One region of the Brevibacillus sp. Leaf182 genome, then DNA from elsewhere that is predicted to be linked to it. Evidence: a T-box and tRNA genes for the amino acid it is inferred to sense, from the RefSeq annotation. Region 1 holds a T-box; the other holds one or more tRNA genes.
The links. A T-box is a leader RNA that pairs with one kind of tRNA and senses whether it is charged. The one in region 1 lies ahead of ASG16_RS18780 (valine--tRNA ligase), so its partner is inferred to be a tRNA-Val.
Positions count from the first base shown of each region.

Region 2: it has a tRNA-Val gene. The T-box ahead of ASG16_RS18780 (valine--tRNA ligase) is inferred to sense a tRNA for this amino acid. The anticodon was not compared.

Region 1 is NZ_LMPN02000026.1:87,671-95,526, reverse strand. It holds gene murC (UDP-N-acetylmuramate--L-alanine ligase) at 1-1,136, opposite strand, end outside; gene ASG16_RS18785 (bifunctional folylpolyglutamate synthase/dihydrofolate synthase) at 1,138-2,511, opposite strand; gene ASG16_RS18780 (valine--tRNA ligase) at 2,555-5,227, opposite strand; T-box leader at 5,285-5,526, opposite strand; gene ASG16_RS18775 (STAS domain-containing protein) at 5,585-5,911, opposite strand; gene ASG16_RS18770 (ATP-binding protein) at 6,019-7,257, opposite strand; gene ASG16_RS18765 (PP2C family protein-serine/threonine phosphatase) at 7,283-7,856, opposite strand, start outside.
Region 2 is NZ_LMPN02000030.1:83,874-91,729, forward strand. It holds gene ASG16_RS21035 (TetR/AcrR family transcriptional regulator) at 1-74, opposite strand, end outside; gene ASG16_RS21040 (NAD(P)-dependent oxidoreductase) at 274-1,173, shown strand; gene ASG16_RS21045 (GNAT family N-acetyltransferase) at 1,280-1,735, opposite strand; gene ASG16_RS21050 (YjcG family protein) at 1,814-2,323, opposite strand; gene ASG16_RS30985 (hypothetical protein) at 2,469-2,627, shown strand; gene ASG16_RS21055 (alpha/beta hydrolase) at 2,630-3,334, opposite strand; gene ASG16_RS21060 (phosphatidylglycerophosphatase A family protein) at 3,513-4,106, shown strand; tRNA gene ASG16_RS21065 (tRNA-Ile) at 4,474-4,550, shown strand; tRNA gene ASG16_RS21070 (tRNA-Val) at 4,576-4,651, shown strand; gene ASG16_RS21075 (RES family NAD+ phosphorylase) at 4,946-6,208, shown strand; gene ASG16_RS21080 (type I restriction endonuclease) at 6,418-7,497, shown strand; gene ASG16_RS21085 (helix-turn-helix domain-containing protein) at 7,596-7,820, opposite strand.

The DNA.
Region 1 (7,856 bases):
GCTTCTGCAAAGGCTCGGCTGAATTCATCCATGAGGAAATACGTGCGTGTGTAGCGTTGTGGCTGAAACACAGCGATTACACGTCTGCCCGACGCCCTCGCCCCGCTTAGTGTGGCGATAATTTCCGTTGGATGATGCGCGTAGTCGTCTACGACCAGGACGCCTCGTACATCTCCGATAATTTGGAATCTGCGCTTGGCACCGCTAAAAGTAGACAGTGCCTGTGCAATTTTTTCAAACGAAAGGCCAATATCCAAGCAAACAATGATCGCAGCCAGCGCATTTGCAATATTATGCTTGCCTGGGACTACGAGACACAATTCGCCCAATCGTTCATCCTTGTGATAAATCTGGCACGTGCTGCAACGATCTCCACATTCAATCGAAGTGGCAGAAAACTGTGCTTGCGCCACAAAATTCGGATCGACTGCATACGTCACGACCGTTTTTTCGACGGACGGCATGACTTCACGTACATGTGGATCATCGATACACAGGATCGCTTTTCCATTCGGTTTGAGATGGCTCAAGAACTGGACGTACGCCTGTTTCAAATTGTTGAAGTCGCCATCGAAATGCTCCAGATGATCTGCTTCGATGCTCGTCACAATTTCATACATCGGTCTGTATTCCAAAAAGGAACCGTCGCTCTCGTCTGCCTCGGCAATGACATAATCACTGGCACCAGCCTTTGCGTTGGTACCAGCACTCATCAATTCACCACCGATGATGAAAGTCGGGTCTACACCGCACTCTTCCAGCACGTGAGAGATCATCGATGTCGTGGTCGTCTTGCCGTGTGCTCCGGCAACTGCTACTCCTGTGCGTTCATTCAATATGCGAGCAAGCATTTGGGAACGGTGCATGACTGGAATTCCTAATGCTTGACCTGCGATCACCTCAGGATTGTCTTTGGAAATACTGGTGGAGTATACGATGCTGTCTGCTCCCTCCACGTGGGCAGCATTATGGCCAATATGAATGACCGCCCCTCTTGCTTCCAGCTTTTTCGCCAAATCATTCATGGCGACATCGGAGCCGGTTACCTTGTATCCAAGGTCGATCAAGACGCGGGCAATGGCACTCATACCATAACCGCCGATGCCCACAAAGTGGACGTGTTGGGCCTGATCCACCCTATTCACCTGCCTCTTCTACTATAGTGGGAAAGAATGCGCGTACTTGGGCGATGAAGTAGAGCGAACCGCAGACGACCAACCAGTCATCCGCCTTCGCCGATTGCTTCTCCCGCATCCAAGAAAGGAGAAACGCCCGCCAGTCTGGGACTGCATCGAGAAACTCTTGCTCCCAGCCACCGGCTAAAAACGACTCTTGTAAGCTATTGGCTTCGGCTGCACGCGGGAAGTCAAAGGTTGTCACATGCAGCTTTTTGATTTTTGACTTTACTGGTGCGAGCGACTCTGCCATTTTGGCAAGCGGCTTATCTGCCAATCCAGAAAAGAGCAAATGCAACTGTACTCCGTCCGGCAACAACCGATCCAGACTGCTTACAAGCGCCTCCATTCCTTCCTGATTGTGTGCCCCATCCAAGATAACCATTGGTCTTGGAGAGATGACTTCTAGACGACCAGGCCAACGCGTTTGTTGCAAACCGCGAGATATTTCTTCTTCCTCCAGCAAGAAAGAGAAGTAATTCCGCAGGATATCGATGGTCATTAAAGCAACGGCTGCATTGGTTGTTTGGTGAATGCCATTCATGGTAAGACGGTAGGATGCTTCCGCACGACGGTGAATGCTTTTGTAACGAAACTGTTGTTCACCCAGTTGCTCCTCTACCTGCTCCGCCTGAAAATGTTCACCAATATGATATAGCGTACTCTTCGATTGTCTTGTGCGCTCCTCAAAAATCGCAAGAAGTTCCGGCCTAACCTCACCTGTGACTACTGGAACACCCGGCTTGATAATCCCTGCTTTTTCCCGGGCAATATCTTCCAAGCTTTCTCCCAACACTTGCGTATGGTCCATGCCGATATTCGTGATGACCGAAACAAGCGGAAGGACGACGTTCGTCGAATCCAATCGCCCGCCTAGTCCTGTTTCCCATACGACTACCGCTGGTCTCGCCACTCTTGAAAAATAAAGAATGGCGATCAGCGTAATCACTTCAAATTCGGTAGGGGAGCCGAACTCTGTTTCTTGTTCACAGCGTTGCACCCATACCTTGACTTCATTCACCAACTGCAATAGATCTTCTTCCGCGATCATGCTGCCGTTGTAACGGATGCGCTCACGGAAATCAACCAAATAAGGGGAGGTAAATGTACCTACACTATATCCAGCTTCCATCAGCATTTGCGTCAGGAATGCGCAGGTTGAACCTTTTCCATTGGTACCAGCTACATGAATAAATGGGATTCTCCGCTCAGGATGTCCTACTTGCTCCAAAACCCACTGCATTCTCTCAAGCCCCGGCCGTTGACCGAACCTGAGCAATCCATGCAGCCAGTCGAGCGCTTGCGTATATTCTACAAACCCTTCTTCTGCATGCATACCACAATGCTCCATTCTCAAAAATATGCGATGGTATAGCGGATCATTCGCCCTTCAATTCGGCAAGTCGTGCAATCACTTTATCCCGCTTATCCATGTAGTCTGCCATTTTCGCTTTTTCCTCTGCGACTACTTTTTCCGGTGCCTTGGCCATAAATCCAGCATTGTTGAGCTTTTTCTCAATGCGCTCCACTTCGCCGTTGAGTGTCGCCACTTCTTTTTCCAGACGCTTTAGCTCTTGCTCGATATCGAGCAAGCCTGCCAGTGGAAGGAACAATTCAGCTCCCGTGATCACAGCAGACATCGCTTTATCAGGCGTAGCCAGATCCAGGCTGATTTCCAGACGCTCAGGGTTGCAGAAACGAGTGAGGTAGTGTTCACCGCGTGTCAGACGCTCAGCGGACAATGCATCGCTTGGCTTGATCAAAAGCTCAATTTTCTTGGACATCGGTACGTTTACTTCTGCACGGATGTTGCGTACGCTGCGGATGATATCCATCAACTGGTTCATTTCGCTTTCTGCTTCAGCAAAAATCCACTGCTCGTTAACGGTTGGCCAAGGTGCTACTGTGATGCTCTCGCCTTGGTGAGGCAATGCCTGCCAAATTTCCTCCGTCATGAACGGCATAAACGGATGCAATAGCTTGAGCGTTTGATCCAGAACCGTTACCAGAACGGATTGGGTTGTTTTCTTCGCCGCTTCATCGTTACCATACAGCGGCAGCTTCGCCATCTCGATATACCAGTCACACAGGTCATCCCAAATGAAGTTGTACAGCACACGGCCTGTTTCCCCAAATTCAAATGCGTCAGACAGACGGGTTACATCTGCGATTGTCGCTTGCAGGCGGGAGAGAATCCATTTATCTGGTGTAGACAGCTCACCGCTCAAATCGATTTCCTCGTATTTGAAGTCTGCCAGGTTCATCAAGGCAAAACGGGACGCATTCCAAATCTTGTTCGCGAAGTTGCGGTTTGCCTCCACCTTTTCCCAGTAGAATCGTTGGTCATTTCCTGGGGAGTTCCCTGTCGCCAGTGTGTATCGCAGTGCATCCGCACCGTACTTCTCAATCACTTCCATCGGATCGACACCGTTTCCGAGTGATTTGGACATTTTGCGGCCCTCGGAGTCGCGAATAATGCCGTGGATCAAGACGGATTCAAACGGACTTTTCCCGGTAAATTCAAGACCTGAGAACATCATGCGAGCAACCCAGAAGAAAATGATATCGTAACCTGTTACCAGGACGTTCGTTGGATAGAAGTACTTCATGTCCTCAGATTCTTCCGGCCAGCCTAGTGTGGAAAACGGCCATAGACCAGAGGAGAACCATGTATCGAGAACGTCGTTGTCCTGCTCCAGCTTGTGGCTGTGGCAGCTTGGGCACTCAGTCACATCCGTGCGAGATACAATCGTTTCGTTACAATCTCCGCAATACCATGCAGGAATTCGGTGACCCCACCAAAGCTGACGGGAGATGCACCAGTCGCGGATGTTTTCAATCCAACGCAGGTAATTCGTCTTGAAGCGCTCTGGGACGAATTTCACGCTCTCAGGGCTGTTTGCATTAGCCAGTGCTTCGTCAGCCAAAGGCTGCATTTTTACGAACCATTGGGTAGAAAGGTATGGTTCTACAACTGCATCGCTGCGCTCACTATGTCCAACCTGATGAATATGCTCCTCAACCTTGAACATAACACCTTGCTCGGTTAAATCTTTGATGATTTGCTTGCGGCATGCAAAGCGATCCAAGCCTTTATAGATACCAGCCAGCTCGTTCATCGTGCCCGTCTCATCCATGACAACGATTTGTGGCAACTGATGACGAAGACCCAATTCAAAGTCATTCGGATCGTGTGCTGGCGTAATTTTTACAGCGCCAGAACCAAACTCAGGATCAACGTAGTCATCTGCGACGATTGGAATTTCGCGTCCTACGATTGGCAAAATAACGGTTTTGCCGATCATGTCCTTGTAACGTTCATCTTCCGGATGTACCGCTACAGCCGTATCACCGAGCATTGTTTCAGGACGGGTTGTAGCTACTTCGATATAACCAGTGCCATCTGCCAATGGGTAACGCATGTGATGCAGCGCACCTTTTACTTCCTTGTAGATCACTTCAATATCGGACAGAGCTGTACGGGCAGCAGGGTCCCAGTTAATAATGCGGTTGCCACGATAGATCAAGCCTTTTTCGTACAGACGAACAAATACTTCGCGTACAGCTTGGGACAAGCCTTCATCCATCGTAAAACGCTCACGGGAGTAATCCAGGGCAAGACCGAGCTTTTCCCACTGCTCACGAATATGCGAAGCGTAGATGTGCTTCCACTCCCATACCTTTTCCACGAATTTTTCGCGGCCCAGATCATGGCGAGAGACGCCTTCTTCACGCAAGGTAGCTTCTACGCGGGCTTGAGTTGCAATACCAGCGTGGTCCATACCTGGCAAGAACAAGGTGCTGTAGCCTTGCATACGCTTGGTACGCGTAATGATATCTTGCAAAGTCGTATCGAGCGCATGGCCTAAGTGCAATTTACCAGTTACGTTCGGCGGTGGAATGACAATCGTAAACGGACGTTTATTCGGGTCACGTTCTGCCTTGAAAAATTGTTTCTCGATCCAATACGGATACCATTTGTTCTCTGCTGCTTTTGGATCATAGTTTTTCGGCAGCAATTGGTCGATGTCGGTTGTTGGCTGTGTAGACATGTACGACTCCTCCTATTAGCATGACTTGCTTTGCAAAAAATAAAAAAACCCTTCATCGCAAAGGACGAAAGGATTATTTTCGCGGTACCACCTTTGTTAACACACGATAAACGTCAAGCTTATGGTGTGTTCACTCTGACAAGATAACGGTTGCGAACCGGTTTCGGCTAGGCACATGCTTTCACCGAAAAAACTCCTGGGCGACCTTCAGCCATTCATAACCTTAGAGAATCTCGCAGCAACTGATTCTCCTCTCTGCTAAGGTGTTCTGACTTACTCTTCCCACTCATTGTTCCTATCGTATGTAGTTGTCGTATGATTAGCTTTCACTATTATATACAATCACGCTGTTTGGCGTCAAACCCGGGTTTCGCCCACTTTTCCAACTGCAATGCCCAGTGCTTCGGTAAAACCGAGCACGCCCAAAATATCGAGAATTTCTTCTCGGACATTAACGATTTCTACCTGTTTGCCCATAGCCAACAGTTCTTTCGTGGTAAAAAACAGGCTTCCAATACCGGAAGAATCTACAAAGGAGACACCTTGAAAATCGACGGTAACGGATTGATTTCGCCCTCCATACTGCTGGAGCAATTCACCTACTCGATCTCCTACAGCCATGTCCAACTCTCCGACGAAAAACAATGTAGCCTGTCCGTTCGCCTCTGTTGCGCGGTAGTCCATGCTCAAACTCCTCTCAATAGGTATCGGTACACCCAATCTGCTCGTCCTTTTACTATATTACCCATTTTCATTCACTTGCAAACATTTGGCTTTTTGGAAATGGTTGCTTAACGCGAAAGGATACATTCTAAAATAAGCTTGGTACCTGCCAGCGAGCTGCTCAAATAAACACGATCACAGTATTGCAAGATCACGTGAAAACCGGCCCCAAGCGAGTGGCGCGTAGAAAATCCTTGTTGTAGGGTAGCTCGCGGAATATCCTCGAGTAAAATTCCTTGCCCTTCATCATGGATCACAGCGCGGCACATCTGTCTGTCATTTGTTAGGTATAACGTAACCACACCGCCATTTCCGTGCTTCAACGTATTGGAAGCAGCTTCGTTGACCGCAACGAGAAACTGCAGCAAGCGCTTATCAGAAATGCCATGTGGTTCCAAAGCTTGCTTGAACAATTTACGCAGTTCTGCAAGCTGCTCTGGTAAACGGATGTCGATTGCCAAGAGCTTATGACCTTCCCGAAGCAAGAAAAATAATTCTTCATCACTAAGCAACAATAGCTTACCTTCTGTGACCACACCCAGAATATCTCTGTAGATCTCCCATTCCCGTCTTTTGCGTTTTCGTTCTTCTGCAATGACGGCGGTGACATCAATCAAGGCGATACCACAGGTCCGATCTGGCAATACAGATGTGTATAATTCAAACACCTTTGTGCCATCAGTGGTGACAATTTGCTCCCTTACAGAACCGCCCGATCCAGCCGCATCTTCGACCAGTCGTTGCATTTCTTGCTCTACTTCCAAACTCGCTCGAACGTCACCCAGCGGACGCACTTTCCCTTCATCGTAAAGATAGAGGAAAACGGTCTCGATCTGACGCAGTATGGATAACTTCTGAATCTCTTGTTTTATTAATCGCCCCCGCTCGTCGTCTCGATCCTTCCAATGTAACAAGACGTCTGCCGGGTCCAATTCGCCACTCATGTGCCATGTATGAAATTCTTCCAGAAGCAACCGCTCCAGAACATCTTCCCGTCGCAAAACTTTTTCGATATCGATAATGTAGTACGGATCACCTGCTATACCGCGCAATCCGGTACCAATAATTCGGAAATCATAGGCGAGCTCTATTTCTATGCGTCCGTGCAAAACATGATCAGAACTGCTTAACCCAATGGTCGTCCGACTCACTGCTACCAGCTTCGCCTGGAACGATTCCTTCGTTGCTAGGTTCGTCACCTTTACAGTGCGGGGCGGAACTACTTTGTTTGCTGCACCGCCAGAACGTAGCGCGACAAGGCAATTATCACAAGTGGGATTGTCCGGACAACGCTCACACAAAATCACAGTTCATCCTCCTATTCACGCGCAACTACACGAGGGCTATACTCTCTTCAGGCTCAAATTGAAGAATCAACACAGAAATATCATCCGTTTGGTTTCGCTGCTGTGTGATCTCCAATAAGTAGGCCTCAACTCGATTCATCGATTCCTGCTTACTATCACCAGGCAAATTTAATAAGGAGGATAGTTCTTCAAGCCATTGTCTGCTACCTCGAAACACTTCTTTTCTCCCTGAATCCAGCAAACCATCTGTGTAGAGCAATAGCATGCCCTCTTCTTCTAAGGGTACCTCCTCCATTTGATACGTGCTATCGGGCAAAAGCCCTAGGCCGACCCCACCCTTGCTAGCTAAAATGGCTTGATTCGACTTGGACAAATAAAAAGGCTGCGGATGTCCTGCCCTGCCAAATCGAATTTTGTGTTCCATCTCATCATAGACAGCAACCAGCATCGTAATGTAAGAACGGGTCTTCACTAAATCTGCATAAAGCAACTGATTGAGTCGTTCCAAAATCTCATCCGGCGAGTAACTGGACTGCAAAACCTGCCGTACAGCAATCCTAATCCCCGTTGCCCAGATACTGGCCAAAAAACCGTGCCCG
Region 2 (7,856 bases), on a different contig from region 1:
CGGACAGCGTCAATGCCCGCTTCAGCCAACATATCGAGCCCTGCCCGAATCCAATCTTCACGTACGTATTGCATGGTTCACCCCAAAAGATACGGTATCGTATGTTTCTGGTTCCATGTTATTCCACCGGGTGAGAAGTGTCAAGAAGCATTGATTTTTGTATTGACATTCACACTAGTGTAAAGCTTTAGAATCGCAATCAAGAGCGGTTGACCTTGCATGTAGCGCCGGATCATCTCGCTTGCAAAAATAAAATGAATGGAGTGTCGACCTATGAAATCAACAACAATTCTTGCGTCTGTAACGGTTATTGGCCTTGGCAATATGGGAGTAGCACTCGCGGATGCTTTTCTAAAAGGCGGTCATCCAACGACTGTCTGGAATCGTTCAGCAGATAGAGCCAAAGGTTTAGTCGAGAAGGGGGCAGTGCTGGCGGGCAGTGTAACAGAGGCAATCGCGGCAAGCAGCTTGGTCGTTGTTTGCTTATCGACCTACAAAGTCATGCAAGAGCTACTGGAGCCCTCGGAAAGTGAACTAAAAGGGCGTGTCATCGTCAATCTGACCACCGGAACCCCGGAGGATGCACGCAAGACAGCCAAATGGGTAAGCGAGCGCGGTGGGCAATATCTCGATGGAGCGATCATGGCTGTCCCTCAAATGATTGGACTGCCAGAAACACTCATTTTCTACGGCGGGTCGAAGGCTTTATTTGAAGCCTATGAACCGACATTACAACTGTTGGGAGGGAACGCTGCCTATCTCGGTGAAGACTATGGTGTTCCGTTGATCTATGATTTGTCGCTGCTCACCATGATGTATGGGGCTTGGTATGGCTCCATGCATGCACATGCCCTATTAAGTACGGCAAACATAACAGGAACAGAGTTTCTTCCATACGCAACCAACTGGGTAAATCACGTGATTGCCCCGCTCTTATCCGATCCGGTTGCCGCACGTGCCCGTGATGAAGGAAACTTCACAACCGATGTGTCTAACATGAATACGAACAAACTCGGACTTGAACACATCATCCATGCCAGCCAGGAACAGGGAATCCCCGTTGATTGGTTGACGCCATTGCTAGCATTGGCCACACAGAAAGTAGCAGAGGGCTACGGTGCTGACTCTTTGGATCGCGTGATTGAGGCCATCCGGAAACCGCTGGTGAAATAATACTTTTCTCTGGTGCCAATGAAAAACAACCTCGCTTCGCATAATGATCAACGCGAAAACGAGGTTGTTTTTCCGACTGAGGGAATGAAATTGCACGCGGCTTCTGTTATTCGCGAATGGATTTGACCATGGCAATATGCTCGATACCCGCATCGTCGAATAAGTCGCCAAAAGGTTCATAGCCAAGCTTTTCATAAAAACGTTGGGCTTGCGTCTGTGCGTTCAGCTTCAGGCTGTCATACCCGTGCTGCTTGGCCAGCTCTTCCATCGCAAGCATGATTTGGCGGCCCAGTCCAGTACCGCGTTCTGTTTTGGCAACCGCCACCCGCTCAATTTTTCCCACTCCAGGTGAGTACGTACGGATGCGGCTTGCGCCCACTGGCTTTCCATCGTGGTAGGCCACAAAATGAATCGTCCCGCCATCCAGCGTGTCATGCTCATCGATTTCCAACTCTTCCGGTACTTCCTGTTCCTCGATGAAAACGACTCGGCGTACCGACAGGGCATCTGCCAATTCTTGTTCAGTGGTGGCTCTTTGGATCTGGTAGGTTTGCAGGTTCATCGCTATTCGTCCTTTGTTAGAAAATATCCCTCCCTACGATGGATACGCAGGGAGGGTTGGTGATTGAGGAAAAGGTGTTTATTTTTTGAGAAGGAAAGTCTGGTAAACGCTCCAGATGCCATCCTCGAGTTGATAAATCAAGTGGAAGCGATCAATCTCGCTGTTTAGGTCAATTTTTGCCATACTCAGTTGGCCGGTTACATCCCGCAGCTCATCGTCGGACAGGTCGCGCCCGATGGTCAGATGCGGTACGTATGCGTAGGTTTCTTTTTCATTCACACACTGATTGGCGATCTTTTGATGCAGCTCGTTAAATGGTTCTTTGTTTTGCACAGCCAAATAGATCACGTTGTTGGTAGGGTGGAAAGAAGATACCCGATGGAAATGAGCGGAAAAGCTGTCGGTAGAGGAGGCAACCTGCTCCAGATGGCTCACCAGCTCAGGCAGCTTGGCTTCGTCCAGCTCAAAGGCTTCCTTCAAACGGATATACGGAGGAACCAAAGCATAGCCCGGGTCATAACGTTTCCGGTACGAGTTGGCTACTTCTTGCACCTTGCTAGATGGGAAAATTACGATACTGTACATCATCAGAACCACTCCTCCTTACTATCTATCATGCTCTACAAGATATTATTTTAACAGAAAATTCTTCATTTGTGTAATGTTAAGCGTGGGTCCGTATATTCCTTGTGCGAAAGGAAAGACTGTGTAGTGCAAGGAGGTGCCGCACTGCATGCATACGGCAATGATGATCACATTCATTTTTCTCGTCCTGCTTCTACTGTCTGTGCTGACCTTCACGATCTTGACTGCGATACGAAAAGGAGAATTCGAAGAGGCACTCGTATCGACTATCAAGGATGAAGGTCCACAAGAAGAACAGCCACGGTAAGTTTACCCGTAAAGCGTCTTTAGCATACGCGGTAGATTACGCTGCCAGTGGCCCCACGTATGGTCACCCTCAAACGTTTCATAAACGAGGGTGGCTTTTTTCGTGCCCAAAATTTCGCGCAGTTCTTCGTTTGCCGCTAGAAGATTCAATGTGCCTCGGCCCGTGCTTACTGCCGTTTCCTCCGTCCCGATCTCCAAATAAATGGTTTGCGGTACGGAAAAGTCAGTGTCAGCAACCAGACGATTTAACTTTGCGTCCATGGCAATCGACTGGCAGGCAACTTGTCCAAACGTATGTGGATAGTGAAGAGCAGTGAACAGAGAGACAACGCCGCCCAAAGATTCGCCAAGAAGTGTTCGAGCGTTTCCCAAAGGATGAGTGGAGTAATGCGTATCGACATAGCTCACGACTTCTTCGGCGAGGAAGCGACGGTAGGCCATATGCTCCTTGCCATCCGGATGATAACGTTCGTTCCGTTTGCTTTTCTCGATTGGGAGAAAGACAGCGATGATATCAGGCAATTCTTTGTCCCCATTCAGTTGATCCAGCAAAGAAGCCATTCTACCCATTGCCAAGTAATCTTCTCCATCTTGTACGTAGAGGACTGGATACGAGTAGAGTGGCGAGTAGCGTTGGGGTGTGTAGACAATCAGCTTTTCCGGCGTCCCCAAATGCCGGCTTTCCAAGATGATTTCCTCTAGGGCCACTGCGGTGTCCTCCTTATTGGGATATTCCTGTTCATTATTATACAGGAGCGAGCGGGCATGCCCAAGAGGTTTGGGTGCAGGGTCAGGCTGTGGGCGAAAGATTGTCGCAATTTGGTCAGCGTGTGATACTATGGTAGGAAACGACTTCACTCGATTTGTGGAAGGGGTTGTCTCTTATATGAAGAAGCAAGTACACAGCATCGAAGTCAGAAACGCTGCTCTCGCACGTTTGGCAGAACGCGGAGTGACGGTGGATGATATCGCAGAGATCGTCTATCTCATGCAGTCGCCCTACCATCCAGATCTCACAATGGCGCAGTGCATCGAGAGCGTGAAAGCAGTCTTGGAAAAAAGGGAAATGCAGCACGCCATCCTGGTTGGCGTTGAGTTGGATACGTTAGCAGAGAAGGGTCTCTTGTCCGAGCCGCTCCAATCCATCATCGCGTCAGATGAAGGACTTTTCGGATGCGACGAAACATTGGCGCTAGGCTCCGTATTTGGATATGGAAGTATCGCGGTGACCACCTTTGGGCATTTGGATAAGCACAAGGTCGGGGTGATTAAAAGGCTGGATACCAAGTCGGCAGAGGGACGTGTTCACACGTTTTTGGACGACCTCGTGGCGAGTGTGGCAGCCAATGCATCTAGCCGCATGGCCCATCGGATGAGAGATGAGCAGGAGGCAGAATTGGCACGAAGTGAGGCGTTGAAGCTACAGGATGCCGAGCTGCGTGTCGAGGAGAAAGGGAAAGGGACGGAGCAGGCGGGGTAATTAGGTTTGGGATGAGGGAGTTTGTTTCGATCGTTACCTAATTATCTTGTTTGTTGTTGTAGCTTTTTTGGATCGCTTCAGCTTAGCGGGAGCCAATTCTTCGCCGGTGTTGCTCATATGCTTGATGCAGTCATGCATGATGTGATGCCATGCCATTATGTAGGTAATCCCTATGTTTTGTAGGGGGATGTGGGCAGCAGCGGTGGGGAATGGCTTTTTGCAAGGGTAAAACAAGCCTGATTTCACTGGGTTTCTTAGTGTTCTTTTGGTACGAGTGAAAATTTTTACAAGAAATTATTCATTTCCTCTTGAAATCCATTTTACGATACTGTATAGTAATAAATGTGATCGACGTCCGATACGATTCGGGCCCTTAGCTCAGTTGGTCAGAGCGGTCGGCTCATAACCGATTGGTCGTAGGTTCGAGTCCTACAGGGCCCACCATTAAACGATCACACACATATCCCATGATCCGGTAGCTCAGTTGGGAGAGCACCATCTTGACAGGGTGGGGGTCGCTGGTTCGAACCCAGTCCGGATCACCATAATATGAACGCTCGAACCCTTGAGGAATCAAGGGTTTTTCTTGTTTTGTCGTTCTAAATTCACTATTAGTTACAAAACATGATTGGGACAGAGCAAAACGAGAGACATCTCCATATAAAGTATTTATTCGAAAGCCAGTCAGGAAGTTGCGTTAATATATTCGCATTCAGCTCAATCTTACAAACTTTTCATTGCTAATTAACATTTGTCCAGCACTAAAGCCACAGTGACTTTAGAAAACTACACTCCAGTGATTTTTTGATGCATAATTGAGTTGATAGGGGATGGGATTAGTGGGCGTTAAACAATATGTCAAAGAGTATAATGGTTGTGACCATTGTTATTCCGAATGGTTTCGATTTTATGAGCGGGAAATTAAAGGTGACATAGATGGGCTGACCAGATTGTGGGAATTGCTATATGAGACAGATACCCCATATTCCGAATGGAAGAAGTTTGGTGGGAAAATAAAGTGTCCAAATTGTAGAGTTGTACTAAACCTGAACAATTTTTTAATTCAAGAAGAAAAGTTCAGAATTAGTATGCTATCTAAGCTTTCAGAAGTTTTAAAGGAATATATACACGAATGTACTTACTGCGATTCAGCTAAAATTGCTGCTGTCCAAAAATACGGAGACCCATTTACATTGAACTTTGGATATCAATTGCAAGGTATTTTTGATATACCAGATGATCTGTGGGACGACATTTCTGATAATATTCACTGTAGTTGTGGGAATCAGATAAATTACGACGATCCATATGTTACAAAATCGGAAGTAGATAATTGGTTCGGATTTGAAGACGAAGACTTTAAATCAACGTCCCTATTTATTTGTGCAACATTTGATATTGACAAGAGAGAAGCAGATGAGTTTATAGCTTTTCTAATGAGATATCCGATGCTTGGTCTTGAGCATGGAACTGGGAAAAAAATATATAATGATATTAGAAATGGGAAAATGAAGGGATTCAACACTCTAGAGCAGGGGACGGTTTTATTCAGAGGAAGGAAAAGAGACACGGTTGCGAGACATGTTCCATTTGTTGAATCGGAATTATGGGCGTCCCCAGTAGGAGTGTCTGGGCACGGTAGATTTAATCCAGTCGGCGTTCCAGTACTTTACTTAGGAGACTCAATTAAAACATGCCTGAAAGAGATTAACATTGGCGATCAAGAGGTAGCCGAAGTCCCAGCATTTATTTTATTGGAGCCAATTAAGGTTTGGGATATTCGAGATACTGATTTAAAGCCACTAGTCTCACTAGCTACTCTTAATAATAGAGCTATATCTAAAGAGTATGTCTTTCCGAATTTTTTAGCTCAGTGTTGTACTATGTGTAATGTAAATGGAATCATGTACGAAAGTGTTAAAAATAAAAAGGGTTGGAACATTGCTCTATTGAATTATGAAGCCAACAAAACGATAATGATTGCAGAAATATTAAACAACTTAGACAATCAATACGAACTATCTAAGCTTAAAAAACTAAAAAAGAAAAAGAAGGCTGAGGAATTAAGTGACAAGTTCGATGACGACACGCTGCCCTTTTAATAAATAGAATAGAGTAAAAGAGACATTTATCTATTTGAATATGCATTTTAGGATACACCCGCAAACAATGGGGCGTATCCTTTTTGCTTTATGCTACTAGTTATATTGATTATTGAGAAGTAATTATATCTATAGTTTAGAATAAATTGACAATAGGTCTATAGTATGTAAGAATTTTGTCATATGACCTAAAGATGGGAGTAGAATCTATGGATAATTTTGACGAAAAGATCAAATCACTGTCGGTTAGAATCTCAAAAGTCAAAGATAATGTCGCCACAGAAGAGGCTACTAAAACCTCTATTATCATGCCCTTTATTCAAGCTCTAGGTTATGACATTTTCAATCCAGAAGAATTTGTGCCTGAATTTACAGCAGATGTAGGCATCAAAAAAGGTGAAAAAGTAGATTATGCTATCATGAAAGATGGCGCGCCAGTGATCCTTATTGAAGCCAAGTCTGTAAACGAAAAATTAGAAAAGCATGATTCTCAACTATTCCGATATTTCGGTGTGACAAAAGCAAAGTTTGCTATCTTAACAAATGGAATTACTTACAGGTTCTACTCTGATTTAGACGAGCAAAATAAAATGGACAGTGTCCCATTTTTTGAGCTAAACATCTTAGAAATCAAAGATCATCAAATATCGGAACTGTCGAAATTCCGTAGAGAAAACTTTGATATCGATAATATACTTAACGCTGCATCTGAGCTAAAGTACACAAAGGAAATTGTTCAATTTTTTCAGGCACAGTGGGAAAATCCGTCTGACGAGCTTATTTCAATGATCCTCTCTGAAATTTACCCTAGTAAAAAGACGAAGCAAGTCATTGATAAATTCAACCCTTTAATAAAAAGATCAATGAAACAATTTATAAACGATGCAATCAATGATAAGTTGAAGGCTGCACTGGCAAACACTAAAGAAGATGAGTCGAAGGCTCCAGCGATCTTTGAGGGTCAGCAAGAAGCAGCGGCAAGTGAAGAAAAAGTGGAACAGAAGCCGGTTACAACCGAAGAAGAAATAGAAGGATATGTTACGGTCAAATTCCTATTGAAAGATTCCGTTGATTCTAGTCGAGTATACTACAGAGATAATCTGAGTTACTTTAATGTATTGCTTGACGACAACATAAGGAAATGGATATGTAGATTACATCTAAACGGGTCAAATAAGTTCATTCAATTTAATGACGAGCAGAAAACCATGATCCCTATAGCAAGTGTAATGGATATCAGTGAACATAAGGACAAGCTGATTGAAGTTATTAATAAGTTTGCAGCTTAAGTGTTGCGGTATTAGTGATAGGATACGATCCTTTATTAAGGGGAGTATCCTATCTTTGTTTTGCACATGTTAGCAGTTGTGCTTTGTGAAAAATACTGTTATTCATCTACCTCTTCAAACTCCATTAATTCTGATACATCTTTAATTTGGAGTGCATCAGCAATCTTTTCAAGTATGGGTATGTTTATTTCGGTTCTATTGTTCCTGCACATATCAGATATGGTTGGTTGCCTGATACTAATCATTTTTGATAGCTTGCTTTGAGTTATCCCTTTTTCTTTTAATACTTCATCAAGCTTAAGTCTAAACTTTACTCTTTTCATAATTTGCACTCCTGTATAATAAATAGATAATTGATT